4 regions of the Ureibacillus sp. FSL K6-0165 genome follow, and region 3 is predicted to be linked to each of the others. Evidence: riboswitches for the same ligand, from Rfam matches in the RefSeq annotation. Region 3 holds a riboswitch; each other region holds the start of a gene.
The links. A riboswitch is a leader RNA that binds a small molecule or an ion and turns the genes downstream of it on or off. The one in region 3 is predicted to bind S-adenosylmethionine.
Positions count from the first base shown of each region.

Region 1: linked by a shared signal. The riboswitch ahead of NST00_RS07515 (methionine ABC transporter ATP-binding protein) and the one ahead of NST00_RS04850 (bifunctional homocysteine S-methyltransferase/methylenetetrahydrofolate reductase) in region 3 are both predicted to bind S-adenosylmethionine.
Region 2: linked by a shared signal. The riboswitch ahead of metA (homoserine O-acetyltransferase MetA) and the one ahead of NST00_RS04850 (bifunctional homocysteine S-methyltransferase/methylenetetrahydrofolate reductase) in region 3 are both predicted to bind S-adenosylmethionine.
Region 4: linked by a shared signal. The riboswitch ahead of metK (methionine adenosyltransferase) and the one ahead of NST00_RS04850 (bifunctional homocysteine S-methyltransferase/methylenetetrahydrofolate reductase) in region 3 are both predicted to bind S-adenosylmethionine.

Region 1 is NZ_JBBOQS010000001.1:1,519,960-1,527,765, reverse strand. Features, by position in the region: gene sufD (Fe-S cluster assembly protein SufD) at 1-734, opposite strand, end outside; gene sufC (Fe-S cluster assembly ATPase SufC) at 754-1,539, opposite strand; gene NST00_RS07530 (LysR family transcriptional regulator) at 2,093-2,995, shown strand; gene NST00_RS07525 (MetQ/NlpA family ABC transporter substrate-binding protein) at 3,141-3,995, opposite strand; gene NST00_RS07520 (methionine ABC transporter permease) at 4,058-4,726, opposite strand; gene NST00_RS07515 (methionine ABC transporter ATP-binding protein) at 4,719-5,744, opposite strand; SAM riboswitch class I at 5,923-6,035, opposite strand; gene NST00_RS07510 (thioredoxin family protein) at 6,098-6,400, opposite strand; gene NST00_RS07505 (toprim domain-containing protein) at 6,413-6,754, opposite strand; gene gcvH (glycine cleavage system protein GcvH) at 6,869-7,249, opposite strand; gene NST00_RS07495 (arsenate reductase family protein) at 7,329-7,685, opposite strand.
Region 2 is NZ_JBBOQS010000001.1:2,066,893-2,074,698, forward strand. Features, by position in the region: gene NST00_RS10285 (hypothetical protein) at 155-1,552, shown strand; gene NST00_RS10290 (MBL fold metallo-hydrolase) at 1,616-2,476, opposite strand; gene metA (homoserine O-acetyltransferase MetA) at 2,642-3,586, opposite strand; SAM riboswitch class I at 3,680-3,787, opposite strand; gene NST00_RS10300 (hypothetical protein) at 3,852-4,616, opposite strand; gene NST00_RS10305 (DEAD/DEAH box helicase) at 4,619-7,806, opposite strand, start outside.
Region 3 is NZ_JBBOQS010000001.1:969,981-977,786, forward strand. Features, by position in the region: gene NST00_RS04840 (tetratricopeptide repeat protein) at 1-637, shown strand, start outside; gene hemG (protoporphyrinogen oxidase) at 981-2,381, shown strand; SAM riboswitch class I at 2,451-2,555, shown strand; gene NST00_RS04850 (bifunctional homocysteine S-methyltransferase/methylenetetrahydrofolate reductase) at 2,658-4,505, shown strand; gene metH (methionine synthase) at 4,498-7,806, shown strand, end outside.
Region 4 is NZ_JBBOQS010000001.1:1,602,474-1,610,279, reverse strand. Features, by position in the region: gene NST00_RS08115 (alpha/beta hydrolase) at 1-469, opposite strand, end outside; gene NST00_RS08110 (gamma carbonic anhydrase) at 593-1,105, shown strand; gene metK (methionine adenosyltransferase) at 1,197-2,393, opposite strand; SAM riboswitch class I at 2,626-2,737, opposite strand; gene pckA (phosphoenolpyruvate carboxykinase (ATP)) at 2,989-4,575, shown strand; gene NST00_RS08095 (alpha/beta hydrolase family protein) at 4,874-5,665, opposite strand; gene NST00_RS08090 (NUDIX domain-containing protein) at 5,649-6,116, opposite strand; gene NST00_RS08085 (hypothetical protein) at 6,163-6,483, opposite strand; gene NST00_RS08080 (Dps family protein) at 6,584-7,027, opposite strand; gene yidD (membrane protein insertion efficiency factor YidD) at 7,370-7,603, shown strand; gene NST00_RS08070 (metal ABC transporter solute-binding protein, Zn/Mn family) at 7,712-7,806, shown strand, end outside.

The sequences.
Region 1 (7,806 bases), 550 kb from region 3:
TTTACATATGTTGTATAGCCTTTTGCTAACACATCAACTGCACCGAAAGAAACTTGTGCATTGTCTAATGCAATAACTTCTTCAATTAAGTTCGCTTGTCCTTTTGCACTGTCAACTGTTGATAAGTAGTTTTCTACATAAGTGACAGAAGAATTTTTATCTGCAACCACTAATACATGATTAAATAATGAAGCTTCTTCATCATCATTTAGGAACACAACTTGAATCGGCTTTTCAATTACAACATTTTTTGGAACATATAAGAATACGCCGCCGTTTACTAATGCTGCATGGTAAGCAGTTAATTTATGTTCATCTAATTTAACAGCTGTTGTCATAAAATATTTTTGTACTAAATCACCATGTTCACGAACTGCTGTTAAGAAGTCTGTGAAAATCACACCTTGTGCTTTTAATTCTTCTGAAAGCTTTATAACTACCGGTGTGTTGTTTCTTTGAATATAAAGATTTTCTTGTTGTTCAATGTCAATTAAATCTTTTACTGCTTCAGGCAATTGCTCAATCGTGAAAGATTCACTTTTCACCGTATGTTTAGGGAAATTGATAAAATCCCACTTTTCAATATTTGTTTTATCTGGTTTAGGCATTGGTAAATCAGTAGCTTTTTCAATCGCAGCCGCACGTAAATCAGTAAACCATTTCGGTTCATTATTTAACTCAGAGAACGAGCGGACTTCACTAGCTGATAACGCCAATTTTGTTTCAACCGTCATCGATAATCGTCCTCCTAAATTAAGCTTCTTTTTCCGTTACTGCATCTGTGTCTTCGATACCTAATTCTTGTTTAATCCATTCATAACCTTCAGCTTCTAATTTCTTAGCTAGCTCAGGTCCGCCAGATTTCACCACTTTACCTTGCATCATTACGTGTACGTAATCTGGAGTGATATAGTTAAGCAAGCGTTGATAGTGAGTAATCACTAAGCAACCGAAGTTTTCACCGCGCATTTCATTAACGCCTTTAGATACAACTTTCAATGCGTCGATATCAAGACCTGAGTCAATTTCGTCTAAAATAGCAAATGTAGGTTTAATCATCATCATTTGAAGAATTTCATTGCGTTTCTTTTCCCCACCGGAGAAACCTTCATTTAAGTAACGTTGAGCCATTTCTGGATCCATTTCTAAGAATTCCATCGTTTTATCTAGCTCACGGATAAATTTCATAATGGAAATTTCATTACCTTCACCACGGCGTGCGTTGATTGCTGAACGGATGAAGTCAGCGTTTGTTACTCCGGAGATTTCTGATGGATATTGCATTGCTAAGAATAAACCTGCTTTAGCACGCTCGTCTACTTCCATTTCTAATACGTTTTGTCCATCTATTTCAATTGTTCCTTGAGTAACCTCGTATTTTGGGTGACCCATAATAGCAGATGCTAAAGTAGATTTACCTGTACCGTTAGGACCCATGATTGCGTGTACTTCATTTGTGTTAATTGTTAAGTTTACACCTTTTAAAATCTCTTTACCTTCAATTGAAACGTGAAGATCCTTAATAACTAATGTTGACATCTATATACCTCCATTTTTGCTATAAATGGTAATACCATTTCTAATTTATTATCATTCTAATCTTAACCGAAAACAAGTGAGCATGCAAAACATTTAATCATTTATTCCCATCATTGAGTAAAATCCTCATCAATATTAGAATTTCCGAACATTAAATTCTTAACAACAAATCAAGACAATGTAAAAAGAAGGAATGTTTATTTTCAATAAATAAATCGTAATTGAGAACAGTTATTAATGAAAGAATTTTTTGAATAGAAAGCTATTATCAACCAACATCTTTCGATATATTTTTTTAATTGCATTCAGTCTATGCTTCTTTTCAGAGTTCTTAAATTCATCCTTTGAAATAATTGTTATTTAAGAAATTTCTAAAGTAGTAGTAAATCAAATTTCTGCCCTTTCATGCCCCTTGACTTTGACTGATATATACAATCTATGCAACAATGTTCCTTTTCCTAAACGTTTACATTATTGGCATTTTCCATTAATATAAATTGTATATATTTTTTTATCAACCCATCTATTTTTTAGATGATTAGGAGGGAGAACACTGGAATTACGTCAATTACGATATTTTGTTGAAGTTGCAGAACGGGAACATATCTCCGAGGCAGCTGAACACCTTCATGTTGCCCAATCAGCTGTAAGCAGACAAATTGCCAATCTAGAAGAAGAGCTTGGCACAGCACTTTTTGAACGTGTAGGGAGAAACGTGAAACTAACACCGATTGGTAAAATTTTTTTAGAGCATGCAATTACCGCTCTGAATGCTATTGATTATGCTGTTAAGCAAGTGGAAGAATATTTAGATCCTGAAAAGGGGTCCATTAAAATTGGCTTCCCTACTAGTTTAGCAAGTTACGTCCTCCCAACAGTTATTTCTGCCTTTAAAAAAGAATATCCTGACGTTTCTTTCCATCTACGCCAAGGATCCTATCGCTATTTAATTGAGGCAGTCAAAAACCGTGAATTAAACCTTGCATTTTTAGGACCGGTACCAAAGAAAGATGAAACAATCGATTCAATGATTTTATTCAATGAAAACATTTGTGCATTGCTTCCTGCCAATCACCGGCTGGCGAAGCGGGATAAAATTCATTTAGATGAACTACGTCATGATCACTTTGTCCTTTTCCCTGAAGGATATATTTTACATAAAGTCGTAGTCGATGCTTGCAAATCAGCAGGCTTTTCTCCTATAGCCACTTCGGTGGGAGAAGATATGGATGCTTTAAAGGGGCTTGTAGCAGCAGGAATTGGCGTAACATTATTGCCAGAAAGTTCTTTCTACGATTCTACACCACGGTTAACTATCAAAATGAAAATCGATAATCCAAATATCACCCGCAATGTAGGAATTATTTATCCAACAAACAGAGAATTAGCTCCTTCAGAACAAGTATTTATCAAATTTGTTCAAACATTCTTCTCCAGATTAAATCAATTTCAATAGAGGATATAACATAATTTCATTGTTAAAGAACTGTTTCGTAATGGCCAACATACTCAAAATCAAGAAGGCAAAGGTCACCTTATTTAATTCTCTTAAACATGCAAAACCTCCCAATCGTTTTCGATTAGGAGGTTATTTCGTTTTATTATTCGCTCACTGGTACTACAGAGCCGCCCCATTCTTCAAGAATGAAGTCTTGAATTTCTTTTGTACGCAATACTTCCACTAACTTTTTAATTTCTTCTCTATTTTCATCGCCAGAACGTACAGCAATTACGTTTACATATGGTGATTCTGAACCTTCAATTGCGATTGAATCTTCCACTGGGTTAATTCCAGCATCGATTGCGAAGTTAGAGTTAATAACAACCGCATCTCCTTCTTTGTTTTCATAATAAGTAACCATCATCTCAGGAGCATCGCTTGCTTCGATTTTTAAGTTCTTCGGATTTTCAACAATATCTTCTAAAGTTGCTTTTGTTTTATCGATACCTTCTTTTAATGTGATTAAGCCATTTGCTTCAAGTAGTGATAAAATACGACCATGGTCTGGGATAGAATTTGAAATTAAAATTGTTGCACCATCAGGAAGTTCATCTAAAGATTGATATTTTTTAGAGTAAATCCCCATTGGCTCAATGTGGATTCCACCAGCATTTACTAAATCATAACCCTCTTCAGCAACTTTTTGTTCAAGATACGGAATGTGTTGGAAATAGTTTGCATCAAGATCGCCATTATTTAAATCTTGATTTGGTAAAACATAATCTTGATATGGTACAATCTCTAACTCGATTCCTTCTTCAGCAAGGATTGGTTTTGCTTTCTCTAAAATTACTGCGTGAGGTGTGTGTGAAGCACCTACTTTTAATGTTACTTTTTCTGTTGCTTGTTGATCGTCGTTTGTTCCTTCATCAGTTGAAGAATTTGAACTTGTACCGCATGCAGCTAATACTAGCACAAGCACTGATAGGAATAAAAATGATAATACTTTCTTCATCCTTCCATTACTCCTTCTCCATTAAATTTTATGTGAAAGGCAAATCGCCTCCATCACCTGAATTAGCGCTTGTCCGTTTTGGCAGTAATCGTATCACCAATCCATTGAATGACAAATACAATGACAAGTATTAAAATCGTTGCCATTAACGTGACATCTTCTCTACTTCTTTGGAAACCTTCTAAGAAAGCTAAGTTCCCTAAACCGCCTGCACCTATGATTCCTGCCATCGCTGTATAACCAACAAGAGCAACAGCTGTGACAGTAATTCCAGAAATGAGCGCAGGTTTGGATTCAGGAATTAATACTTTCCATATAATTGTGAAAGTATTCGCACCCATCGATCTTGCTGCTTCAATAACACCTTTATCTACTTCGCGTAAAGCGATTAATACTAAACGCGCATAAAACGGCGCTGAACCGATAATTAACGCTGGTAAAGCCGCATTTACACCACGAATAGTTCCGAGTAAAAATTTTGTAAACGGAATTAATAAAATAATTAATATAATAAACGGAATCGAACGGAAGATATTCACAAGGGACCCCGTCAAGAAATGAACAATTTTGTTAGCCCAAAGTTGGTGTGGACTTGTTAAGAATAACAGTATACCTATGATTATGCCGAGAACGAAGGTAACTGCTGTAGAAATAGCTGTCATGTAGAGTGTGTCATAGGTTGCTTCCCACATTTTTGTCCAATCTACATTCGGAAATAATGCCTCAATCATTCGTAATCACCTCCGTTTTAATATTCATCGATTTCAGTTTTTCCAAAGCCTTCTCGACATTTTCAGAATCACCGTCAAGTTGAACAATTAACGTTCCATAAGAGCCATTCACCGTTTGTGAAATATTGCCGTGAAGGATGTTGATATCCAACTGGAACTCTTTAATTAAATATGAAATAATCGGTCTTTCTGTTGTATTTCCAACAAAAATTAATTTTACTAATTTTCCAGAAGGATAATTTTTCAAAATGTGTTCAATGGATTCTTTTGATTCTCTTGAATCCGAAACTTGCATCACAAAGTTTTTCGTTATTTCAGCTTGAGGATTTTGGAACACTTCAAGAACATCACCTTGTTCAACGACACGTCCAGCTTCCATCACCGCAACGCGATGGCAAATTTTTCGAATCACGTGCATTTCATGGGTAATTAAAACAATTGTCAACCCAAGACGCTGATTAATATCTGATAATAATCGCAAAATTGAATCAGTTGTTTCTGGGTCTAGAGCACTTGTGGCTTCATCACAAAGCAATACTTCTGGATTGTTAGCTAATGCTCTTGCTATACCAACCCGTTGTTTTTGTCCACCGGAAAGCTGGGATGGATAAGCATCCGCTCTTCCACTTAAACCTACAAGTTCAATTAATTCGTGAACTCTTTTTTCTCTTTCTTCTTTTGGTACCCCTGCAATTTCTAAAGGAAAAGCAATATTTTCTGCGACTGTTCTTGACCATAAAAGATTGAAATGTTGGAAGATCATGCTGATTTTTTGGCGAGCAAGCCGTAACTCTTTTCCTTTAATTGAAGAAATTTCAAGACCATTCACTATGACAGAACCGCTCGTTGGTTTCTCGAGTCCATTCAATAGGCGAATCAATGTACTTTTTCCGGCACCGCTATATCCGATGATTCCGAAAATTTCACCCTTTTGAATAGACAAATTTACATGATCAACTGCGGTTAATTCCCCATTTTTCGTTTTAAAGATTTTTGTGACATTTTTTACTTCAATCATGTTTGAGTACTCCTTTATAAACCGCAATATGTATTGATATTACAATTGTGCATTTTACACTTTTTATTACCCTTTGACTATAGCGTTATGTATACAATCTTTCATTTCAATAAAAAAACCTTCTACTTTGATAAGTAGAAGGGAAGTTGAACAACCTACTTAGATATCGTAAAACTTCCTCTTATCTTTCAAAGTAATAAATACTTTGCGTGATTTGGCACCTTATCATATCAATGATATGATGGTTGCCGGGTTTCATAGGGCACTTCCCTCCACCACTCTTAATAAGAGTTTTTTGCTATTCGGTTATTTAATTATGGAAACAATGTAACACGTAATCTATCATCTGTCAACTATAAAATCAACTTTTCATATAAGTTTTGTACGGATTTAAATGCATAGACTTTTTCATGCACTTTTCCGTCCTTTGTTATAAGTAGACAAGGAACACTTTCGATTTGTTGTTCGTATGCAAATTCTTCCAAAAAATTAATATTTCCTTTCCCAATCGGAATGTGTGGAAGAAGTTCTTCAATAACTTCCATCATTTTTGATGCAATTTTACATGTTCCGCAAATAGGTGTATATAAATAAAATGCTGTGATATCATTTTCGTTTACTTTTTCTTCCCAATTCTCTATTGTCCATTCTTCCATATCAATCATTTCCTATGCTAAATATTCTTTATGAACTAAAAATCTCGCTTCTTTCAGTAATTGAGCTAACACTTTTCGTGGTGCGTTTGCAACTTCCATATATGTTCTTGGAACATTTAGGTGAGTAGCCTCCGAATAAATTCTCTTCATTAATTTTCTTAGTTTTTCTCCGGATTGATCGGCATCAAAAAAAGTATATAGCTGACATTCTTCATAGGGCTCAATAAGCTCGAGTAACGCCTCTTCACTTATAGTACCATTTGTACAGACAATCTTCACATCTTCCGCTAAAATTGGGGCCAATTTCAACATATCTGAACGACCTTCTACAATGATACATTTTTCGTAATGCATTTTTACTCACCCCACGTATTATATAAGAACTGAAGAAACGATGAATAGTGTTGTCTACATATTATATTTTGATTTTAAAAAAACGCCAGTTCTTTCCCTGGCGTTTTAGACAGATTATTCAGAAATAATTTCTTCGTATTGTTCTGCAGTAAGTAATTCATCAAGTTGAGAAGAATCTGCAGGTTCAACAACAATCATCCAAGCATTTTCGTAAGGAGACTCATTTACTAATTCTGGGCTATCTTCAAGCTCAGTATTCACCTCAACAACTTTACCAGAAATAGGCGCATATAATTCAGAAACCGTTTTCACTGATTCCACACTTCCGAAAGGTTCATTCATTTGAATTTCGTCTCCAACTTGAGGAAGTTCAACGAATACGATATCACCAAGTTCAGATTGTGCGAAATCAGTTATTCCAACACGTACTTTACCGTCTTCTAATTTTACCCACTCATGTTCTTTCGTATAACGTAATTCCTTTGGTATTGACATACTTTTACCCTCCATCTGATATGTAATCTTTTTTTCAGTTTGACATATTTCAATTTCAAAAACAAGCTATTTTAGATGATTACTTCCATGTCTGTTCAAACTCTTCTTCTTTAAACCCAAGAGTCACTTTTTCACCATCTGTAACAATTGGTCGTTTAATTAACATGCCATCTGAAGCTAATAATTCTAGTTGTTCTTCTTCAGACATCGAACCTAGTTTATCCTTTAGACCAAGGGATCTATACTTTTGTCCAGATGTGTTAAAAAACTTTTTTAATGGTAGTCCACTTTTTTCCCAATACGATTTTAATTCTTCTTTCGTTGGGGTTTGTTCTACAATATGAATAGCATCATATTTTATTCCATTATCATCCAACCATTTTTGCGCCTTTTTACAAGTTGTACATCTAGGATAATGAATAAATTTCAACGACATTTCATTGGCTCCTTATTTTTAAATAATTTTTCAAATCTTTCTTATTTTTATCATGCACGATTGAAATCATGTGTTCAAGTATGAATTTTCATAAATTTTAGTGATATTTAACATCAATAAA
Region 2 (7,806 bases), 1.1 Mb from region 3:
TTTATTGATTCCTTATCAATAAATTCCATTTCTATTTAATTTGTTTACACAAAACATATATAAGACAAAATATATCGAATGAATATTCTAAGCACACACCCATTAGTCATTTGCCTCATATTCTAGACAAAAAATAAATTGAGGGAAGTGAACTATGGGAATTGAGTTGACGGCACTGCATTGGATCTATGTTGTGTTTATTGTATTGATTATCGGCTTTATGGTGAAACGCAGGGACACTACATTAATTTGTATAGTGGGTATTTTTTTGCTGTCTATTACAGCAACCGGAGATTTCGTTGCTTCCATCAGCAAAGTGTTTTCAAGCTTCATTTATGCCATCACCGAGTTATTATCGACCATCATCATCATTTGTGTCATTGTTGCCATGAGCCGCGTTTTACTGAAAACGGGCATTAATGAAGTGATGGTTTCCCCATTTGCAAAAATTATAAAGAATCCAACTTTAGCGTTTTGGACAATCGGAATTTTAATGATGCTAATTTCTTGGTTTTTCTGGCCTTCCCCAGCTGTTGCATTACTTGGTGCTGTTTTGTTGCCTGTTGCTATTCGTGCTGGACTCCCCGCTCTAGGTGTTGCGATGGCAATGAACTTGTTTGGCCACGGTATTGCCCTCTCTGGTGACTTTGTTATTCAAGGAGCGCCGAAATTAACAGCCGATGCAGCTGGACTTCCGGTTCACGAAGTCATTTCTGCAAGCATTCCTCTAGTGATTGTGATGGGGATTGTTACGACAGTTGTAGCATTTCTATTGTTAAAACGGGATATGAAGCGCGGTACGATTGACATGATTGGAAATTTTGATGGTGAAACTCAGGAACAAGAAGAGGTTGACACAAATCTTTTATCGATGAGACAAAAGCGAATATTTGCGATATTGATACCAATTGCCTTCTTATTAAATGTAGTGGCTATGTCTATATTTGATTTAACTGGTGGAGATGCGACAGCATTAATTGGTGGAACAACGTTAGCACTTCTATTACTCCTTTCAATGTTTGCCCATAAAAATGCTGGACTAGAAAAAACGACAAGTTATTTAATTCAAGGTTTCCAATTTGGTTTTAAAGTGTTTGGTCCTGTTATTCCAATTGCCGCATTCTTCTATTTAGGAGATTCTGGATTTACTCAAATCATCGGCAATCATTTACCAGAAGGATCTCAAGGCATCATTAATGATTTAGGGGTCGCACTAGCAGCGGTTGTGCCTTTAACCGCTGAAATTGCTGCAGTGACAGTTGCAGGAGTTGGCGCAATTACAGGGTTAGATGGCTCCGGATTTTCTGGTATTTCGTTAGTAGGTTCGATTGCTAATCTATTTGGTACAGTGATTGGTGAAGGAACTGCTACTCTTACAGCATTAGGTCAAATTGCAGCCATTTATGTTGGTGGTGGAACTTTAGTACCATGGGCTTTAATTCCAGCAGCAGCAATCTGTAATGTCAGTCCATTTGAGTTGGCTAGAAGAAACTTAATTCCAGTAGTAATTGGATTATTTGTGACGACAATTGTTGCGATGTTTTTAATATAAATAAAGAAAGAAACCGTATAACAAACGTTGCGGTTTCTTTCTTTATTTATATGCTTTTGTGAGTTAATGTTCAAAACCATCAACGTATCTTCCATCTTTCGGAATTGCCAATTCATCGAAGTGATGAACTAATTGGGCTAATCCATTTTCCAATTCTTCACCCGACATTGGAACACCGTGTCCACATAGTGCCACTCTTGGACGAAGATAAGCGAGTTTTGTAACGCTTTCTCTTGCTAATTTCCAATTCGTTGTAAAATATTTAGGTGGGCCAGAGATTTCCTTTTCTTGTACAAAAACTTTAAACAAAGACTCTTGTTTCACCGTAACGAACGCATCACCAGCAATTAGCGCACGGTCGCGTTCACGAAAAAGAGAGATATGACCTGGTGAATGTCCCGGTGTTGGAATCCACTTCCATTCAGGTAACATCGGGATTGTTCCATTTTTCGGCAGTGCATGAACAAAAGAATCTAACTGTATTGGCTGTTTAGGAAAGTATGGTGACATTCTCGCAACGAGTCCACGATCTACCGTAGGATCTGGATTTGGATAGCTTTGTTCTCCTATTAAAAATGGGATTTCTTCTTCATGGGCATATACTGGGACATTCCAATGTTTTACTAAATCAACAATTGCGCCAACATGATCAAAATGTCCATGGGTTAAAAGAATCGCTTTTGGGCGGGCATTTTGACCGAAACGCTGCTCAGCTTCTTCAATGATTGCATTAGCTGATTTCGGCATTCCCGCATCAACTAAAACCCATTGATTGTCTTTATCTGGATCACCAATAAAGCAAACATTGACTACTTGGATTGTAAAATGATATAAATCCTCTGTAATGTTTAGCCCTACCCCACTTAATATAGAAGTGACGGGAATAAATTTATAATCATCACCATAATGTAGCTGTTCGGACATTTCATTACCCCCTTTACATATTATTGAGTATTTCCAATTATGAATTCTTTATTTGTTCAAGAACTTCATTTTGCACTCGCTATTGTCATTCATATGTATGAATTGTTTTATTAATAAAAAAACTGTAAAAATTCTTCCGTGGAAGAAGAATTTTTACAGTTTTCATTAAATATGATAATCAATTGGTTCGTAACCATCGACAAAATGCCAGTCGTAAGGTGTTTCTTGGTAAACATAGTAGTTCAACCAGTTATAGAATAATAGGTGGGCATGTGCTCTCCAACTATTTTTTGGTTTTTTTGTTGGGTCATTGTTAGGAAAATAGTTTGCTGGAATGTCTATTGGTAATCCTTTCTTTACATCACGCTCATATTCTTCGGCAAGGGTTGTTGCATCATATTCCAAGTGTCCTGTAATCATAATGTGTTTATTATCTTTTGATTGAATGATAAAAGGTCCTACTTCTTCAGAATAGCTCAACAATTGTAAATCAGGATGTTGTTGCACTTCCTCTAAGGAAACTGACGTGTATCGAGAATGAGGTGCCACAAATTCATCATTGAAACCACGAACTAAATCGTTTGTTAAGTCTGTTATAGTGTGTGAATAGATACCAGAACATTTTTTCGGCAACTCAAATTTCCCTATTCCGAAGTGATAATATAGTGCTGCTTGTGCCGCCCAACATATATAAATTATCGATGTCACATTGTCTTGTGCCCAGTCTAAAATTTCAGTTAATTCTTTCCAATAATTAACTTCTTCAAATTCCAACCGTTCTACTGGTGCCCCGGTAATGACCATTCCATCAAAACGGCGATGCTTGATTTCATCAAAAGTTTTATAAAACATCTCTAAATGGCTTTTTGACACATTTTTTGGCTCATATGAAGCTGTATTTAAAAATGTTACATTTGTTTGTAAAGGAGTGTTACCGAGTAAACGCAATAATTGTAATTCTGCTTTTTCTTTTTCAGGCATCAAGTTAAAAACCAAAATATTTAATGGTCGGATTTCCTGTGATAACGCACGGTCTTCTTCCATGACGAAAATCTTTTCATTTCTTAAAATTTCTCCAGCTGGTAAATTCTTCGGAATATTAATTGGCATTTCTCATGTCCCCCAATTCTACATTTAATTATTAAAAAACCCTCTCATTCCAGCATAGGAAATGAGAGGGTACAAACATTTCATGTACGCACTCTCTTATCTCCCAAGGCATAGCCTTGCTGGAATTAGCACCTTTCTAACAATCGTTAGAGGTTGCTGAAGCTTCATTGGGCCAAGTCCCTCCGCTTCTCTTGATAAGAAAGTTTTGAATCCTTATAAAATTAAGATAATCCTAACACATTTAATAGGGATTTGCAATATTAGGTTATTTTATTTTACTCTGCATTTTTGTTAGCCATTCCGAGCTCTCTTTCTCATTCAATTCTTGTTCTAATTGTTGATCCCAACTATTAAATAATGTATTCCATACGCGGATAAATAATTCCTTGTTTTCAGCGTTCCAAATAATGAATTCGATACAAGGGACATCATTTACTTGAGTATTTTCCATTGATAGTATGGATTTGATTTCTTGATGATCTTCTTCCAGTTCCGTCGCTTGCATGTTTTGTATTGCTTTCATCATAAAAGGTGCACTTACTGGCCCCTCTTCATTACGTATATAACGATAGATTTGTTCCGGAAAATCATCAAAGTCTAATACTTCCTCAATATCGCCTTCTACGATTTGATGATGTACAGGGCTATATAGTAGCTCTATTGCTACGGGTTCTAATTCCTCTTCAAATACTCCTAGAGAAAATTGTTTCATTCCTTTTTCGGTAAGTTGATAATAGTTATTTTCCCGTATCAACAACCCATTTTTTTGCATTTTCCGTAATAAATCTTCTATAAATAGTGGCTCTACCAGTAAAATTTCACTGAGCTGTTCAGCCCTTTCGAAAGTTGATTTTTGGCAAGAGAAAAGTAAGATTTTCATTAATATATCCATCGTCCTCTTTCGAACTGGCTGATAAGTGATTTCATACGTATGCATCGGAATACACCAAATATCGGTATGAATGATTAAACCAGATTTTTCTTTTTCAAGCTTTTTTATTAATTGTTGCTGTATTTGATGGAGTTCCATGTTTATGTTAAGAACGTCTCCTTTGTTATTTTTCGAATACCTTGTTGTTTTTCCACTACTTCATATAGATATTGATACATTTCTTTAGTGTTCTTTGCTTTTGGTCGATTCATGAACATTTCTGAGCTGCCAATAATCATCAGTAATTCTCTTGCTCTCGATAATGCAACGTTTAACCGGCGGTAATCTTTTGCAAAACCGATTTCTCCATGTGGATTGTTTCGAACCATACTTAGTAGTATAACGTCCATTTCCATACCCTGGAATTTATCGACAGAGCCTGTCCGAATATGTAAATGGGACAAATTCAACTCTTCTATTAACAAATTAACTCGATTTACTTGCTCTCGATAGAAACTAATCACACCAACGGATTTTAAAGCATCATTTTCAAGTAAGCCTTGTTCTTTTGATTTTGCAGTTGCTTCGTTTAAATCGATTAATAGTTTCCGTATTGTTTCTAGTTCGGAAGAGTTAAATAAACTAGCGCCTTCCTTCATTCTTTCTTCAAAGTAATGTGGCTCGTTTGGTAGATCGAACCATAATAAATGTTCATGGCGTTTTACATAATTTCCATTTAATTTATGATCTCTTGCTTCATCAGAATTATCTAAACCACAATGTAAGGACTCGTTGCCGGTCCTATAAAATGGAGTGATGGTTTGCATAATCTTTTCATGCATTCTGTATTGAATTCCTAGCATTTTCTTATTTGTGCTAGGTAAATTTTTATATAGGCGTTCAAATAATGATTCTTCCAAAAGCTTCTCGAGTTCCCTTTTTTCTTCAAAAGTGTCGCTTTCTTTCATAACTACTTCCAATGTTTCTTCAAATGTATCGTCACCGATTAATGGTGGCAACTGATGGTGGTCACCGACAAGAATAATTTTTTTCCCTTTTAACATTGGAAGTAATAATTCAGGCGGTGTTGCTTTTGATACTTCATCAATAATGACGACATCAAAAATAGGATAATTGTCCATAAAATCTTTATTTGCGGAAGCAACACAAGTTGTACCAATCACATTTGCATGTTTCACATATAGTTTTCGGATTTCATCTAAATCGTGTTCAGTAGAATTATTTAGTAATGAAAACCATTCTTTTTGAATTTCCTTTGTGATTGGCAACAGTTCAATTTGTTGATGTAATTTTTCAATTTTTAATTGGAAATCCTTAATTTTTTCTTTCGTTTGTTCCAGTTCGAACTCAGGATTTTGTTTTATGAGTTGTTGCAACTGTTCAGCTTTTTTCTCTAAAACAATGCCTTGTCGATGTAATTCTTTTAATTCTTTATGTATGGTCGATAATAATTCTCCACCATTGGAAAGTTCTTTTTCAATTGTGGCAATCTCTTGATTGATTTGAGCTTTTTCATGTTCATATGTTTGATAATTGGCTTGTTGTTCAGTTAGTGAAGAAATCTTTTCATTTAATGCGTCGATGATAACTTGTAACTCGTCAATAGATGGTATGAAATCTGTGTTTTCTATTTGGAAATTCTTTAGTTCTTGATGATATTGTTGAATCAATTGTTGCAGTTGCATCTCTTTTTGGCTTAACGATTGAATATGTTGTTCGCTAAGCCCTAATTGTAGTGAATATTGTTCCGCAACTTCCATTTTTAATTTTTCAAAAACGCTTTTCGATTCTTCTGCTAATCCTTTGAATTGCAATAATAGCTCATTGACATAAAGCCATCTGATATATAGGCCGCGTATAGAAGGAATTCCATTTTGGCGATTGATTTTTTGTTGTTTAAAAGCAAGCGCTAATTTATCTAGAAACTCATTCACTTCATGTAAAGAATATTGATGATTTGGCGGCAGCTGAACGGGCTCTATTTGAATTTTTAATGTTTTTTCATTGTATTCAATGGCTTTTTCAATCCGTTCAGAAATTTGCTTCGCGGGTTTTAATTTCAATATTTGTTGATAAATTTTGTCCATATCAAGCAGCAACTGATTAATGACAAACCCTCTTTTGATTCCATGAGTTTCAATAAATCCTTCTACTTCTTCTAATTTTTTATAAGATTGCAATTGGTTAAACGTATCGCTGAATTCCTCTTGTTTTCTTTTCAATATTGTGATTTCATCTACTACTCGTTGCCATTCAGCTTGTGCTTCATTCAATTTTTGTTCCACATGAACATAGTGGATTAAGTTTTCACTTTCTCGAATGTGTTTTTGTGCGTCTTTAATTTCTTGCTGAATTTGATTAAGACCTTTGCTTGCTATCGTTTCTTCGATTTCTCTGAGCTTTTCTGTCCGTTCGTTTAAAGAGTTTTGCAATGTTTCGATTGATTTTTCGGTTTTTTCTTTTTCTTTATTATTAGAGATAATTTGTTTCTTTAGCTCAGCAATCGACTCAAATATACCTTTTAATTCTTTCTCGGCTTCCTTTTTTCGCAAAATATCACGTTCAAGTTGAGCTACTTTTTCTGTTAGCTGTTCAATTTGCGTTTTGTAATCCTCTATTTCTTTTTGTAATAATTCTTCTTTATGCTCATGTTGGTTAATTTCCTTCGAAATGGCATCAAAGGTTTGTGTTTTCCAATATTCTGCAACATTTTCCTCAATAAATTTTTTGCCTTCTTCTTCAATGCTTTCTGTACGACCGTATCGTAAAATTCGAATATCTTTATTTGCTAGTAGTCTTCCAAGGGCATTATCAACAGCTAAATTTGATTGGGAGGCAATAAGCGTTCTTAGCCCCATTTTGACGTTTTGATAACAAATTTCAGAAATAACGGTTGTTTTACCTGTGCCAGGCGGGCCTTGAATGACAAATAAATCTTCAGCTTCTAGCGCACCCCTTACCGCTTCTCTTTGATATTTGTTTAAATTGTTATGGAATTCAATATCAAGATGGTTATTGCGTTGTGCTACGTTTGGAACATCTTCAAATAAAAAGTTTTCTAGATTAGGATTTGCGGCAAGTCCTTCTTTTAGTCGATCGAAGCCTTTTAAAAGACGATTTAACTGAGATTTTGTCGAGGCATTGCTAAAGGTGATGGAATCCGTATGAAAATCAAAAACATTTTCTTTTGCTAATTTACTTATTTGAGGAGCTAATTCAATTTCGATGGTTTGATGTTGAATATTTGTTTTGACAATTTCCCCAATTTCATTTTTTATGCCATGAACATAAGCGTTCATCCCTTTTAACGATTTCCACTCTTTATCGT
Region 3 (7,806 bases):
CTATTACGAAGGACTTGGCGTTGAAGAAGATATTGAAATGGCTTTTTCATTATATAAAAAGGCAGCAAAAAACGGAAATCCTGATGCAGCTAATAACTTAGCAGACATGTATTTAAACGGTGAAGTAGGAAATGTAAATTATAAGGAAGCTTTAAAATGGTTTGAAGTGGCTGCAAAACAGAATGTTGTAGAAGCAATGTTTACATTAGGAATTATGTATGAGCAAGGAATTGGGGTAAATAGAGATGACGAAAAAGCATTTCAATATTATTTGAAGGCAGCTGAAGGCGGGGATCTCGATGCCCAATATCGAATGGGTTCCATCTATTTTGAGGGTCTATTGGGCAGGGAGAGGAATGTCCCTCTTGCTATTGAGTGGTTTGAAAAAGCAGCGGAATACCATCACATTGATTCAATTTATAATTTAGGGTTTCTATATGAGAATGGAATCGGTGTTGAAAGAAACGGAAAGAAAGCACTTTATTATTATAAGAGAGCTTCGTTGCTAGGAGATTATCAAGCAAAGTTAAATATCGCATATATTTACGAAAATGGGATTGATGTTGAAGTAGATAAAAAAGCGGCAGCCCGCTGGCGAGAACTGGCAAAACAACAAAAGCAAAATGAGTATAATTAATAATAAGCACACTAAAAAGTATTGCATTACTACATTCCATATTCCGTAATGTAGTGGGGATGACAGAACATTACATGCTATGAAGAGATTGTGATTCTAAAGTTGGATTATGAAAAACTAGTTGAATATAGTGAAACAGTCCTTTGTAGTATAGTGGAAAGGGCTGTTTTTTATTGTTTAATAAATTGAATAAATTATCAAAATTCCTTTTGAAATAAATTCAACAGTCAAAAGCATATTTGTTGTTTACTATATTGAAATTTACTAAAGCCGACACAGAAAGAGTTATAAAAAAAGTTTATACTAAAAGTACGGTAAAATGATCTTATAGGAGTTGTAACGAATGAAAACGGTAACGGTTATCGGTGGAGGAATTACAGGACTTTGCACGATGTATTATTTACAAAAACAATTAAAGGAAAACGAAATTCCTGCCCGTTTAGTACTTGTGGAAAAAAATCCGTACCTTGGCGGAAAAATGCACACAGCGCGTGAAAAAGGATTCATCATGGAAACGGGAGCAGATTCCATTGTAGCACGATATCCAAGCGTAATTGAACTTGTAAAGGAACTAGATTTTGAATCGGAAGTCGTATATAACGAAACAGGAATTTCTTATATTCACACCAATAATGAATTACATGCGATTCCAAAGGACTCTGTATTTGGCATTCCTATGACTCTCGAATCCCTAAAGGCGAGCACATTAATTTCAGAAGAAGGGAAACAACGAGTGTTAAAAGATGAGGAAATACCGAATACGAAATTTACGAAGGAAAGTTCCATCGGAGATTTCTTAGAATACTTTTTAGGAAAAGAAATCGTGGAGAAACAAATAGCTCCTGTATTAGCTGGTGTTTATTCAGGGGACATTTATAAATTGTCCATTGCCTCTACGCTTCCATACTTAGTTGATTACAAAAATGAATATGGAAGTATAATGAAAGGTTTGCAAGCAAATCGGGAAAAGTTTGAACGGGAAGCGAATAAAAAATTCCTTTCTTTTAAAAATGGACTATCTCAACTAATTGATCGAATGGAAGAACTGCTTGTGGATGTAGAAATATATAAAGATACTGAAACAGTTCTTGTTGAGAAGAAAGAACAACGTTATGAAATTTCCTTCGCTAACGGAGAAAAATTGGAATCGGATGTTGTTGTGTTAGCATTGCCCAACCAAGTCGTGAAGCAAGTTTTAAATAATGATGAATTAAATCCTTATTTCAACAAATTTAAAAATGCATCAGCCATTACGATGTATGTAGGCTTCGATCTACCAGATTCTATTTTGCCTAAGGATGGCACTGGATTTATCGTTTCCTATAACAGCGACTTATTATGTAATGCCTCTACTTGGACAAGCCGTAAATGGAAGCATACTTCAACAGAAGGAAATCTACTTGTTCGACTGTTTTATAAAGAAAGTAATCCTCGCTACCAAGAATTAGTGAAAATGAGTGATGAAGAGTTAACAAAGGTTGCTTTGAACGATATTCAACTCAGTTTGAATATAGAAGCACAACCTACCATTGTGAATATTACAAAATGGATCGATGCCATGCCAACTTATGATTTAGCTCATCATGAAGCTTTGCAAGAAATAATTACAAAATTAGATAACCTCTATCCGAATCTTTACATTGCTGGTTGCTCTTATTTCGGCGTAGGAATTGGTGCATGCATTGATAACGGGAAAGAAACAGCAAAACAAATTATAAACAACTTTTTAAATAATTCCGACTGATTAACTTGACAAAATGAAGTATTGATTTTATGATGTAAGTTATTATATTGATATTTTAAAATCGAATATGACTTATCAAGAGAAGTGGAGGGAACTGGCCCGGTGAAGCTTCAGCAACCACTAAAAATTTTTAGTAAGGTGCTAAATCCAGCGGCAATTGCCGAAAGATAAGGTGACTTCTAAAGGAAATGACAAGCCTTCTTTCGCAAGAAGGCTTTTTCTATTAGATGAATTGACAGAAAATTTATGAAGTAAAGAAAAGTGAGGGAATTTCGGATGGGGCTACTAGATGCGTTAAAACATAAAGTGTTAGTTGCAGATGGTGCTATGGGAACGCTGTTATATTCATATGGACTTGAAAATTGTCACGAAGAAATGAATATTGAAAAACCGGAAATCATTAAAAAAATTCATAAGGAATACATACAAGCTGGCGCAGATGTTATTCAAACGAATACATATGGCGCTAATCGAATCAAGCTCACTCGTTATGGTTTGGAGTCAAAAGTAGTGGAAATTAACGAAGGTGCGATAGGTGTTGCCAAACAAGCAGCCAAGAACAGTGAAGTGTTTATTTTAGGTTCGATTGGTGGTATCCGTGGTGTTCGCAAAGTAGATTATACATTAGATGAAATTCTCGCAGCAGTTCGTGAACAAGCAGAAGTGCTAATTGCGGGGCAGTTAGATGGTTTGTTGTTAGAAACTTATTATGATTTTGAAGAGCTATGCGAGACGTTAAAAATGTTACGAGCCATGACGGATATGCCCATCATTGCTCAAGTTTCAATGCAAGAGCCGGGCGTATTAATGAATGGCATGAAATTGAATGAAGCATTAAAGCAGTTAGAAAAATTAGGTGCAGATATTGTAGGGGTGAACTGTCGACTTGGTCCATACCACACAATACAGGCTTTTGAACAGGTAGAAATTCCTGAACGAGCGTATTTATCTGTTTATCCGAACGCTTCTTTATTAGATATTGAAGAGGGGCGTGTCGTTTACGAATCAGAAGTAGATTATTTTGCAAGGGCAGCGGTTGAATTATGCAATGAAGGAGTAAGGCTCATTGGAGGATGTTGCGGTACAACACCGAAACATATTGAAGCGATGAAAAAGAAGCTTGCTCATTTTCAGCCGGTTGAAAAGAAAGAGGCAAAACCTCAGAGGGAAATAATCATTCGCGAGGCTGAACCGCATAGTTTTGAACCTCTCCACGAAAAAGCAAAAAGAGCACGTTCTGTCATTGTAGAATTGGATACGCCGAAGCATCTTGAAATTGAACAGTTTGTTGAAGGAGCAAAAGCTCTTTACAATGCAGGGGCAGATCTTATCATGATGGCAGACAATTCACTAGCATCTCCAAGGGTTAGCAACTTGGCAATGGGGGCCATTTTAAAACTGCAATATGGCATACGCACAATGCCACATATTACTTGCCGAGATCGAAACTTAATTGGGCTGCAATCCCATTTAATGGGGCTCAATGCTCTTGGCCTTCATGATGTGTTGGCTGTAACTGGTGATCCAACAAAGGTAGGGGATTTTCCGGGTGCAACAAGTGTTTATGACGTTTCATCGATGGAATTGATATCATTAATTAAACAGTTAAATGAAGGGATTTCTTTTTCTGGCAAAGCACTAAGAAAAAAAGCGAATTTCTCAGTAGCAGCGGCTTTCAATCCTAACGTGAGAGTGTTAGATCGTGCTGTCAGCCGTCTAGAGAAAAAAATTGAACATGGTGCGGATTATTTCATTACGCAACCAGTCTATTCGAAGGAAAAAATTGTGGAAATTCATGAGGCGACAAAACATTTAGATACACCAATTTATATAGGAATTATGCCGCTTACTAGCTTTAAAAATGCGGAATTTTTGCATCATGAAGTACCGGGAATTAAATTATCTGATGATGTGTTAGAAAGAATGCAACAAGTAAGCGGAAATAAAGAACAAGAAACAAAAGTAGGACTAGAAATTGCAAAAGAATTGTTAGATACAGCAACGAAATACTTCAACGGCATTTATTTAATTACGCCGTTTATGCGATATGAAATCACTTTACAACTATTGCAATATATTCAACAACTTGACGAGCAAAATAAAGGAGTTAAAGCAAATGGTTAACCATCCAATAGAGGAACAATTGCAAAAAAGAATATTGATTATCGATGGTGCAATGGGAACAATGCTCCAGCAGGAAAATTTAACACCGGAAGATTTTGGTGGGGAAGAATTTGATGGATGTAATGAACACCTTGTATTAACTAGACCTGATGTCATTTCTAAAATCCATCGAGCGTACTTAGAAGCTGGAGCAGATATTATTTCTACAAATACATTTGGAGGAACCCCACTCGTATTAAATGAATATGGATTAGGTTATAAAGCAGAAGAAATTAATAAGAGGGCTGTAGAACTTGCAAAAGCAGAAGCTGAAAAATATTCAACAAGCGACTGGCCTCGCTTCGTTGCAGGATCCATAGGTCCAACGACGAAAACATTGTCTGTAACGGGCGGTATTACATTTGATGAGCTATCTGAAAACTTCTATATCCAAGCGAAAGCACTAATTGAAGGCGGCGCAGATTTATTGTTACTTGAGACAAGCCAAGATATGTTAAACGTGAAAGCGGCAACCCTTGGTTTGAAGCGGGCATTTAAAGAAACTGGAAAAGAGCTTCCGATTATGGTTTCTGCGACGATTGAGCCAATGGGAACAACACTTGCTGGGCAATCTATAGAAGCTTTCTATATTTCTATTGAACACATCAAGCCAATTTCAATTGGGCTTAACTGTGCGACAGGGCCAGAATTTATGACGGATCATATTCGCTCGCTTTCCGAATTATCTACAAGCTATATAAGCTGTTATCCGAACGCTGGATTACCAGATGAAGAGGGACATTATCATGAAACGCCCGAATCTTTATCGAAGAAATTGCAAGGATTTGCTGAAAAAGGTTGGTTAAACATTGTCGGTGGATGCTGCGGTACAACTCCTGCCCACATAAAGGCAATCCGTGAAGCAGTAGAAGGCTATAAACCTCGAAAGAAGAAGGAAAAATCCCTTGGACATGCAGTATCAGGTATTGAACCGCTGCTTTATGATGATTCAATGCGTCCGTTATTTATTGGTGAAAGAACAAACGTTATTGGATCTCGTAAATTTAAGCAGTTAATTATTGATGGAAAATACGAGGAAGCGGCTGAAATTGCTCGAGCCCAAGTGAAAAACGGGGCGCATGTGATTGATATCTGTTTAGCGAACCCTGACCGAGATGAGCTAGAAGATATGCGCCGATTTATGCAAGAAGTGGTAAAGAAAGTGAAAGTACCTTTAGTCATAGACTCAACTGACGAGCGAGTGATAGAGGAAGCATTGAAATATTCTCAAGGAAAAGCAATCATCAACTCCATCAACTTAGAAGATGGAGAAGAACGTTTTGATAAAGTGCTGCCAATCGTGAAGAGATATGGTGCCTCAGTTGTTGTAGGCACAATTGATGAAGAGGGAATGGCCGTCACTCGCGAGAGAAAATTGGCGATAGCAGAGCGCTCTTATAAAATTTTAACGGAAAAATGGGGCATTGCGCCGGAAGATATTATTTTTGACCCATTAGTTTTCCCCGTAGGTACTGGGGATGAGCAATACATTGGCGCTGCAGAAGAAACAATCGAAGGAATTCGACTCATAAAGGAAAAATATCCGAGAGCTTTAACGGTTCTTGGGATTAGCAACGTTTCCTTTGGTCTCCCACCGGTTGGCAGGGAAGTATTAAACGCAGTATTTTTATATCACTGCACGCAAGCTGGCTTAGATTATGCCATTGTTAATACAGAAAAATTGGAGCGTTATGCCTCTCTACCGGAAGAAGAAATACAATTAGCTAATGATTTAATCTTCAATACAAACGATGAAACATTGGCGAAGTTTACGGCATTTTATCGTGATAAAAAGAAAGAGGAAAAAACTGTTGAACTACCTGCTACGGTGGAAGAACGTCTTGCTTATTACATCGTGGAAGGTACAAAAGAGGGTTTAATTGAAGATTTAGAAGAAGCAAGAAAAATCTTTGATACACCATTAGATATCATAAATGGACCGTTGATGGACGGAATGGCTGAAGTAGGCCGATTATTTAATGATAACCAATTAATCGTGGCGGAAGTATTACAAAGCGCTGGCGTCATGAAAGCTGCGGTTGCACACCTTGAACAATATATGGAGAAAGTGGAAGACAGTTCTGGAAAAGGAAAAGTGATTTTGGCAACGGTAAAAGGTGACGTCCATGATATTGGAAAAAATTTAGTGGATATTATATTAAGCAATAATGGGTATCAAGTGATTGATTTGGGTATTAAAGTGGCGCCTGCCGAATTAATTGAAGCCATTCGTAAAGCAAAGCCAGATATAGTTGGCTTGTCAGGATTGTTGGTGAAGTCTGCACAACAAATGGTATTAACCGCTCAAGACTTTAAAGCAGCAGGAATCAATATCCCGATTCTCGTAGGTGGTGCAGCTTTAACGAAACGTTTTACTGAAACAAAAATTGCTGCAGAATATGATGGACCAGTTATTTATGCTAAGGATGCAATGCAAGGATTAGAGCATGCCAATCGTTTAATGGATCCGAATGAACGTGAAGTATTATTAAAAGAAATTAGGGAGTCCCGTGAAAGACGATTAGAAGCAGATGCAAAACGGGCAAATCAATCAGTAAAAGAAGTCTCAAAAAGGAAAGCTCGCACTGTAGAGGATGCACCGGTTTTCGTTCCAAGAGATTTGAAAGTACACATTAAGAAAAATTACTCTGTTCAACATTTACTGCCTTATATCAATATGCGTACATTGCTAGGCCACCATTTAGGTTTGAAAGGCAATGTGGAAAAACTGTTGGCAGAGAAAGACGAGCGGGCGATAGAATTATATGATTTAGTACTAGATATTTTAAATTCTGGAGTTTTAAAACCTTCAGGGATGTATCAATTCTTCCCTGCTCAAAGTGACGGTGACGATGTAGTTATTTATAGTCCGATAGATAGTAAAACTGAAATTGAGCGATTCCATTTCCCACGCCAACAAGTGGAACCTTATCTTTGTTTAGCTGATTTCTTAAAATCTGTAGATAGTGGTGAAATGGATTATGTAGCGTTAATGGTAGTGACTGCAGGACATGGAGCGAAAGAGAAAGCAGATCAACTAAAAGAAGAAGGCAAATTTTTAGAAAGCCATGCCCTCCTTTCAACTGCATTAGAACTTGCAGAAGGATTTGCTGAACGCCTTCACCAAGAAATTCGTGATGGTTGGGGATTCCCAGATCCAACTGACTTTACAATGAAGGAACGTTTCGCTGCAAAATATCAAGGGCAGCGTTTCTCCTTTGGTTACCCAGCTTGTCCGAATTTAGAAGACCAGGAAAAGCTC
Region 4 (7,806 bases), 630 kb from region 3:
AACCATCAGAATTTCGAGTAAATAATCGTCTATCAAACTCCATCGACACTTTTTTGCTTGGTGCTATGTTCATGCTTGCTAGTGCACTTGTAAGTAAATTGGAATGTTTATGCAACTGTAACCACGGAGCAGTTAATACTAGTCCAGCGCATTCCATCTTCGTTGACCTTAAAAATTGAATTGCAAGGGTTCCGCCCAAGCCATGTCCAATGATAAATACTGGTAAATGATATTGAAGAGCGCTTTTCATGAGCTGTTTAATGAAAAGTAAGTATTCGTCAATTAATTCATCATGAACCCTCGTAAATTTTGACCCTTCTTCATGCCCTGGTAAATCGCCCATCACGACATGATAACCTTCCGTCATCAATTTTTCTATTAACCATGCATACCAACGGTGGTTTTCAAAAGCGCTATGTATTATTACTATAACAGCTTTCGGTTGCTCTTTAGTTTCCCACTTCCACATAGCGTTCCTCCTAAATCCACTAATACTTCTGTCATTACAAGTTAGTTTTGTTCTATTTTCAAATATTTTCTTATTTGCTAGGATAATATACATAATAATACTTTAGAAATGAGGAGCTTTGCGATGATTTATCCTTATAAAGATAAAGAACCTAATATCGATCCTTCTGTATTTATAGCAGACCATGTAACGATTACTGGAGATGTTACAATTGGCGAAGATACGTCAATTTGGTTTGGAACTGTGATTCGCGGAGATGTTGCACCAACGATTATTGGAAAACGTTGTAGCATCCAAGATTTAAGTTGTTTACATCAAAGTCCCAATAACCCTCTAATCATAGAGGATGAAGTCATCGTTGGTCATCAGGCTACCTTACACAGTTGTATTGTACGTAAACGCGCTTTAATTGGCATGGGATCCATCATATTAGATGGTGCTGAAATCGGAGAAGGAGCACTCGTTGCAGCTGGAAGTTTAGTACCTCCTGGTAAAAAAATCCCTCCAAATTCTGTCGCTATGGGCAATCCTGCTAAAGTCGTCCGTCAAGTAACAGAAGAAGATCGTAAAGATATGGATCGCATTATTCAAGAATATGTTGAAAAAGGAAAATATTATCAGTCATTAAAGAAATAAAATTCAAGTTATTATTATTTATACAATATTAAATTTACATTGAAAAATAAAAATGCAGGCGTTCATATTTGCCTGCATTTTTATAAAATAATTATAATCCTGCCTTCTCTCTTAATAATTGGGCCACATCTGTTCTTTCCCAAGGCAAATCGATATCCGTGCGACCAAAATGACCATATGCAGCAGTTTGTTTATAAATTGGACGACGCAAATCTAGCATTTTAATGATACCCGCAGGTCGTAAATCAAATAGTTCTTTGACCCACTCAACTAATTTGCTCTCACTTACTTTACCTGTTCCAAAAGTATCAATTGAAATGGATACAGGACGTGCAACACCAATTGCATAAGCTAATTGAACTTCTACTCGATCAGCAAGACCAGATGCTACGATGTTTTTTGCTACATAACGCGCAGCATAGGCAGCAGAACGGTCCACTTTTGTAGGGTCTTTTCCAGAAAATGCTCCTCCACCATGACGAGCATATCCACCATAAGTATCCACAATAATTTTGCGTCCAGTTAGACCCGCATCTCCTTTTGGTCCACCAATTACGAAGCGGCCAGTTGGGTTAATGAAGTATTTAGTATCGTCATCAATCAACTCTATTGGAACAATTTCCTTAATAACTTTTTCCATCATATCTACTTTAATTTGATCAAGAGTAACTCCTTCATCATGCTGAGTAGAAATGACGATTGTATCAATGCGACGAGGTACATTATTTTCATCATATTCTACAGTTACTTGTGTTTTACCATCTGGTCGTAAATACGGAATCTCTTTTGATTTCCGAACTTCTGATAATCTTCTTGCAAGTCGATGAGCTAAACTAATCGGTAGAGGCATCAGTTCTGGAGTTTCATTGCAAGCAAATCCAAACATTAATCCTTGGTCTCCAGCACCAATCGCTTCGATATCCTCATCAGTCATATATCCTTCTCGTGCTTCTAAGGCTTGGTCTACACCTTCTGCAATATCTGGTGATTGTTCACCGATTGCAGTGAGCACCGCCAAGTTTTCTGCATCAAATCCAAATTTCCCACGCGTATATCCAATTTCTGCGACAGTGTCCCGAACAATACTTTGAATATCGACATAAGTTGTCGTAGTAATTTCTCCGGTTACAAGCACTAATCCAGTTGTAACAATTGTTTCACAAGCAACCCTTGCATTTGGATCTTCTTCTAGTATCGCATCCAATATTGCATCGGATATTTGGTCACAAATTTTATCTGGATGACCTTCTGTTACGCTTTCTGATGTAAACAGTCGACGATTTGACATTAAATTTCCTCCTAAATTTACGAGACGAATCTCTGCTATGATACGGTACTCATTATCCATTTTGCCTTAGCAACATTCGCCCGTAAGGAACAGTGCGAAGATGATGAAAGGCTTTAAGAAATTTTTATCTTTTTATAGGTTTTATAGGTTGAATGAGTACGACATTTGTGCTTGAATAAAAAAAGTTCCTATCCACATGCATGAGGAAAGGAACTAAACATTCTACCTTTCACTCTTATCGTTCAAGGGAACCCCTTGCATCAGGTTAGCACCACGCATTATTATAGTAATGCAGGTTGCCGGGTTTCATAGGGCCTTAACCCTCCACCAGCTCTGGATAAGAGTATCCGTTCAACCAACATGTTACGTAATATACTATACAATGTCAAATATTTTTTCCTTTTTCTCAAATTTGACATAACCCGGTATTCTATAATTTACTTATAAGTAGGTACTCTTGTTACAAGCAAAAAATTTTCATAAATAATTTTAAGAATTAGTATAGATTATTTCATCTAATGTGTTATACTAATTTCTGTATTATATAACCAACAATTAATTTTCCTAAAAATAAAAAAAGGATGGTATTTAATCGATGAATTCAGTAGAAATTGCAAATGAGCTGAAGGAATTATTAAAAGGTGGAAATATAAACACTCAATTGTCAGTGCCTCAATTAGTTGAAAAGGCGGTAACTCGTGGAGAAGCCAAATTAACAATTGATGGTGCAATTGTTGCTGAGACAGGTAAATATACAGGCCGTTCTCCAAAAGATAAATTTATTGTCGAAGAAGAAAGCATTAAAGATAAAATTGATTGGGGTAGTGTAAATCAGCCAATCTCTGCTGAAGTGTTTGATAACTTGTATATAAAAGTATTAAATTACTTAAAAGAAAAAGACGAGTTATTTGTATTTAAAGGCTTTGCTGGAGCAGATAAAGAATCTCAATTATCTATTCAAGTAGTAAATGAATATGCTTGGCACAATCTTTTCTGTCATCAATTATTCATCCGTCCAACAAAAGAAGAATTAGCTTCTCATACAGCTGATTTCACAATTATTTCTGCACCTGGTTTCAAAGCGAATCCAGCTGTTGACGGAACAAACTCAGAAGCATTTATTATCGTATCATTCGAAAAGAAAATTATTTTAATCGGTGGTACGGAATATGCTGGTGAAATGAAAAAATCTATTTTCAGTATCATGAACTACTTGTTACCTGAAAAAGGAATTCTTTCAATGCATTGCTCTGCTAACGTTGGAGAAGATGGTGACGTAGCGTTATTCTTTGGTTTATCTGGTACTGGAAAAACAACTCTTTCTGCTGACAGTGATCGTAAATTAATCGGTGATGATGAACATGGTTGGTCTGACAACGGTGTGTTCAACATTGAAGGCGGCTGCTACGCTAAAACAATTAATTTATCAGCTGAGAAAGAGCCAGAAATTTATAATGCCATTCGTTTTGGTACAGTGTTAGAAAACGTTGTAATCGATTCAGAATCACGTATTCCTGATTACGATGATAATAGCCTAACAGAAAATACACGTGCAGCGTATCCAATTCATTACATTGATAATATTGTAATGCCTTCTATTGCTGGTCATCCGAAAACAATTATTTTCTTAACTGCTGATGCTTTTGGAGTGCTTCCTCCAATCAGTAAATTAACGAAGGAACAAGCAATGTACCACTTCTTAAGCGGATTCACTTCTAAATTGGCTGGTACTGAACGCGGCGTTACTTCACCTGAACCAGTATTCTCTACATGCTTCGGTTCTCCTTTCTTACCACTTCCAGCAACAAAATATGCTGAAATGTTAGGTGAGAAAATCGATGAACACAACGTTCAAGTATTCTTAGTGAACACTGGTTGGACTGGTGGCGAATACGGTGTAGGTAGCCGCATGAAGCTTTCATATACTCGCGCAATGGTACGTGCTGCTATCAGCGGTAAATTAAACGATGTTGAAACAAAACAAGATGGTATTTTCGGATTACACATCCCAACTGCAATTGAAGGGGTTCCAAGCGAAGTGCTAGATCCTCGTGAAGCTTGGAAAGATAAAGAAGCTTACGATCAAAAAGCTCGTTATTTAGCTGATTTATTCAAAGAAAACTTCAAGAAATTTAACAACGTATCAGAAGATATTTTGAAAAAAGGTGGACCATTGGTTTAATATCAACGTTCCATCCATTCTAAACTCATATTAAGATTAAAGAGGCGCCTAATAAGTCATTGAGGCGCCTCTCTTTACGACTGATGCTCATGCATTCTTCGCAGATTAATTTCGACAAGGAGTCGCGTCAGATGTGACCAACGCAGGGAAAATATAATCATCATAAAGAATTTGAGCCTGATCAAAAAATATTACACTTTTTGATCAGGCCATTTAATTTTGATGGGCTTTTTTATAAATCTTTAATGAAAAACGTTCTAAGTGTTTCAATAATTAAAGGGAAAAGAGTGAATTGAAATCATCGCTTCTTTCCTTTTTCTTTCATCCAATTGCAAATAGAACGGACCGTTTCTCTATTGATATGGGGTGGAAAATGGTGTGCCAAATTGGCCATATACCACGTTTCAAATTCTTTTCCTGATTCCTTAAGCGCCTTTTCAAGCTTATAGGACTGTTCGATCCTAACATTGGAATCTTCAGTACCGTGGATAATAAGTACCGGTGCATGAATGCGGTCCACTTCATAAATTGGTGAGCGTTCTTCATAAATTTCCGGATATTTTGTTGGAGATCCACCGATAAGTCTCTTTAGCGTACGTCTTAAATCAACCCGTTCTTCGTACAAATCCGCCAAATCAGCTACACCCGACCAAGTGACGATTGACCGAATATCTTTACTCAAAATCCCCATCCATAAAGCCATTAATCCTCCCCTTGAAAAACCAAAAAGGTGTACCGAATCATTATTGGCAAATTCTTTTAATAATTGGATGCTATGCAGTGCATCAAGTCGGTCATCGCCCCCAAATTCATCGCGACCTTCTCCACCTCGATTTCCACGATAATACGGTGCAAATACAATAAACCCATTTGAGGCAAATTGCGCAATTCTAGCTGGCCTTACCATTCCTACCGACTGCAATCCACCACGCAAATATAATAATGCTTCATATGAACCATCTCCAATAGGTCTAGCAAGCAATCCTTTCACTCGAAGCCCTTCCGACCAATAAACGATTTCCTCAAGCTCTACATTTGGATTAGGAGAAGGATATTTTCTAATTAATTCAATGCTACCATTCTTTTTCAAGTTGTTTCACTTCCTGCAAAATTTTTTTCATCCCTTCATCCTTCATATAAAAACTTGCATATGGATGTTGTAATACTTCCTCCGTTGTTAAAAAAAGTCGCCCGACCGTTTCGTATTGTTGAACAAAAGGTTCGATTCGAGCCACCTTTGCAACAAATACGGCTTTACAAAATGGGATTTTTTCATAAACAGTATAATGGGCAAATAATTTCAAATCCGTAATATGTACGAGCGTTTCTTCATAAACTTCCCGCTTAGCTGCTTGTTCTATTGTTTCTCCCAATTCCACTTTACCTCCAGGAAATTCCACACCCCGTTTTTGATTGATTGTACAAAGCCATTTTCCATCTTTTTGTACAAGCACCAGGACATGCTTCGGCTCAAGTGGAAACGGAGGACCTTCAAAACTTAGTTCGACTTTATTATTGTTTAAATCATAAAAAGTAAACATCCCTTCAACTCCTATACATTTAGTGTAGCGAAGGGATGTGTTCTATTCAATTATTGAAATAGGGCAATTGTTCCACAAATTCTTTTATTTTTTCATCGCCAAACTCATGAATTAAAGCATAAATTTTTTTCAATCGATTATCAATTTCATCATTCTCTTCATCAAGATGGTATGGAAGATATGGTAAATGAGCTCTTACTGCATTATCAAATTCTAAAGAGTTTAACTGATTAAATAGCTTTTTAAATATAAACACTTTATCCGGATCCAATTCAATCTTAAACTCACAAGGTTCGCCAGTAGGAATGTAATTATAAGATTGGTTTAAGACGTTCACATACAGCGTTGTCTTTTCGATAGTAATCACCCTCCTTATATTCATTATGGTGAAATATAATTAGGGCTATTCAAAAGGATAAAAAATCCTCAAAAGTTCTATCATTGAACTCTTGAGGATAGACATTCCGTTATTTACCTAAAAACGCTGATAACATCCATGTATGTTTTTCTAGACTTTGGAAAGTTGCGTTCAACATATCTTCTGTACGATCATCGCCTTGATTTGCCGCCTCTTCCATTGCTTCTTTAATCAGCTTCATAGTGGATTGGAAGTCATCAATTATTGTTTGAACCATTTCCTCTGATTTTTCTGAACCTGAAGCTTCTTGTACTCTTGATAATTCTAAATGCTCTTTTAATGTTGCAACTGGCTTTCCGCCTTTTGTTAGAATACGCTCTGCTACTTCATCTAAGTTTGCCGTAATTTCATTGTATAATTCTTCAAATTTTTCATGTAATGTAAAGAAGCTTGGACCTGTTACATACCAATGGTAATTATGAAGTTTAGTATATAATACTGAGTATGTTGAAACTAATTCATTTAATTGGGCAATTAATTTATCGTTTGACATCATTTCACCTCATTTTACAGATTTTTCTTTCTTTTTTAATTATACTAAAAACATTGTTTTTATAATTTTACAATTGCATGAAATCTCAGAAAACAGTTCATATATAGTATGATATTTTTTATTGAATTTATCCAAATATTATGTTCACCTTGTATTCAACAATCAGAAGAATAATTATGTTAGTATATAGGTAGAGGTGATGATATTGAATATGTCTGGTATCTTAATATTAGTAGGCGTTATGTATTTCATCATAATGATTGGTGCTATCGGTTTCTTTATACATATGAAAAGAAAAGGTCGATTTTAAATAAGTAAAGTAAGGAATGAGAAATTCGAACAATGAAATATCCTTTTATTTGGCTTATTCAATTTTATAGAAAATTTATTTCTCCACTCACACCACCAACCTGCCGATTTTATCCGACTTGTTCTCAATATGGACTTGAAGCATTTGAAAAGCACGGTGCTATTAAAGGCTTTATTCTTACTACAATCCGCATTTTAAAATGTCATCCTTTTCATCCTGGGGGTTTTGATCCCGTACCTGAAAAGTGGCCTTCGAAAAAAAATTAATTTCGAAGGTTTTTCTTATTGTATTTATTCACTTGTTCATGGTATTATTGATTTCGTGAAAATTACATAAATCGTAATCATTACTATTTGATGAAAAGGAGAAATATAATGAGAAATTTGATTTTCCTCTCATTACTAGCGATGACGCTGCTTTTAACTGCCTGCACCAATAATGAATCGAATCAAGAAAAGAATAACGAAAT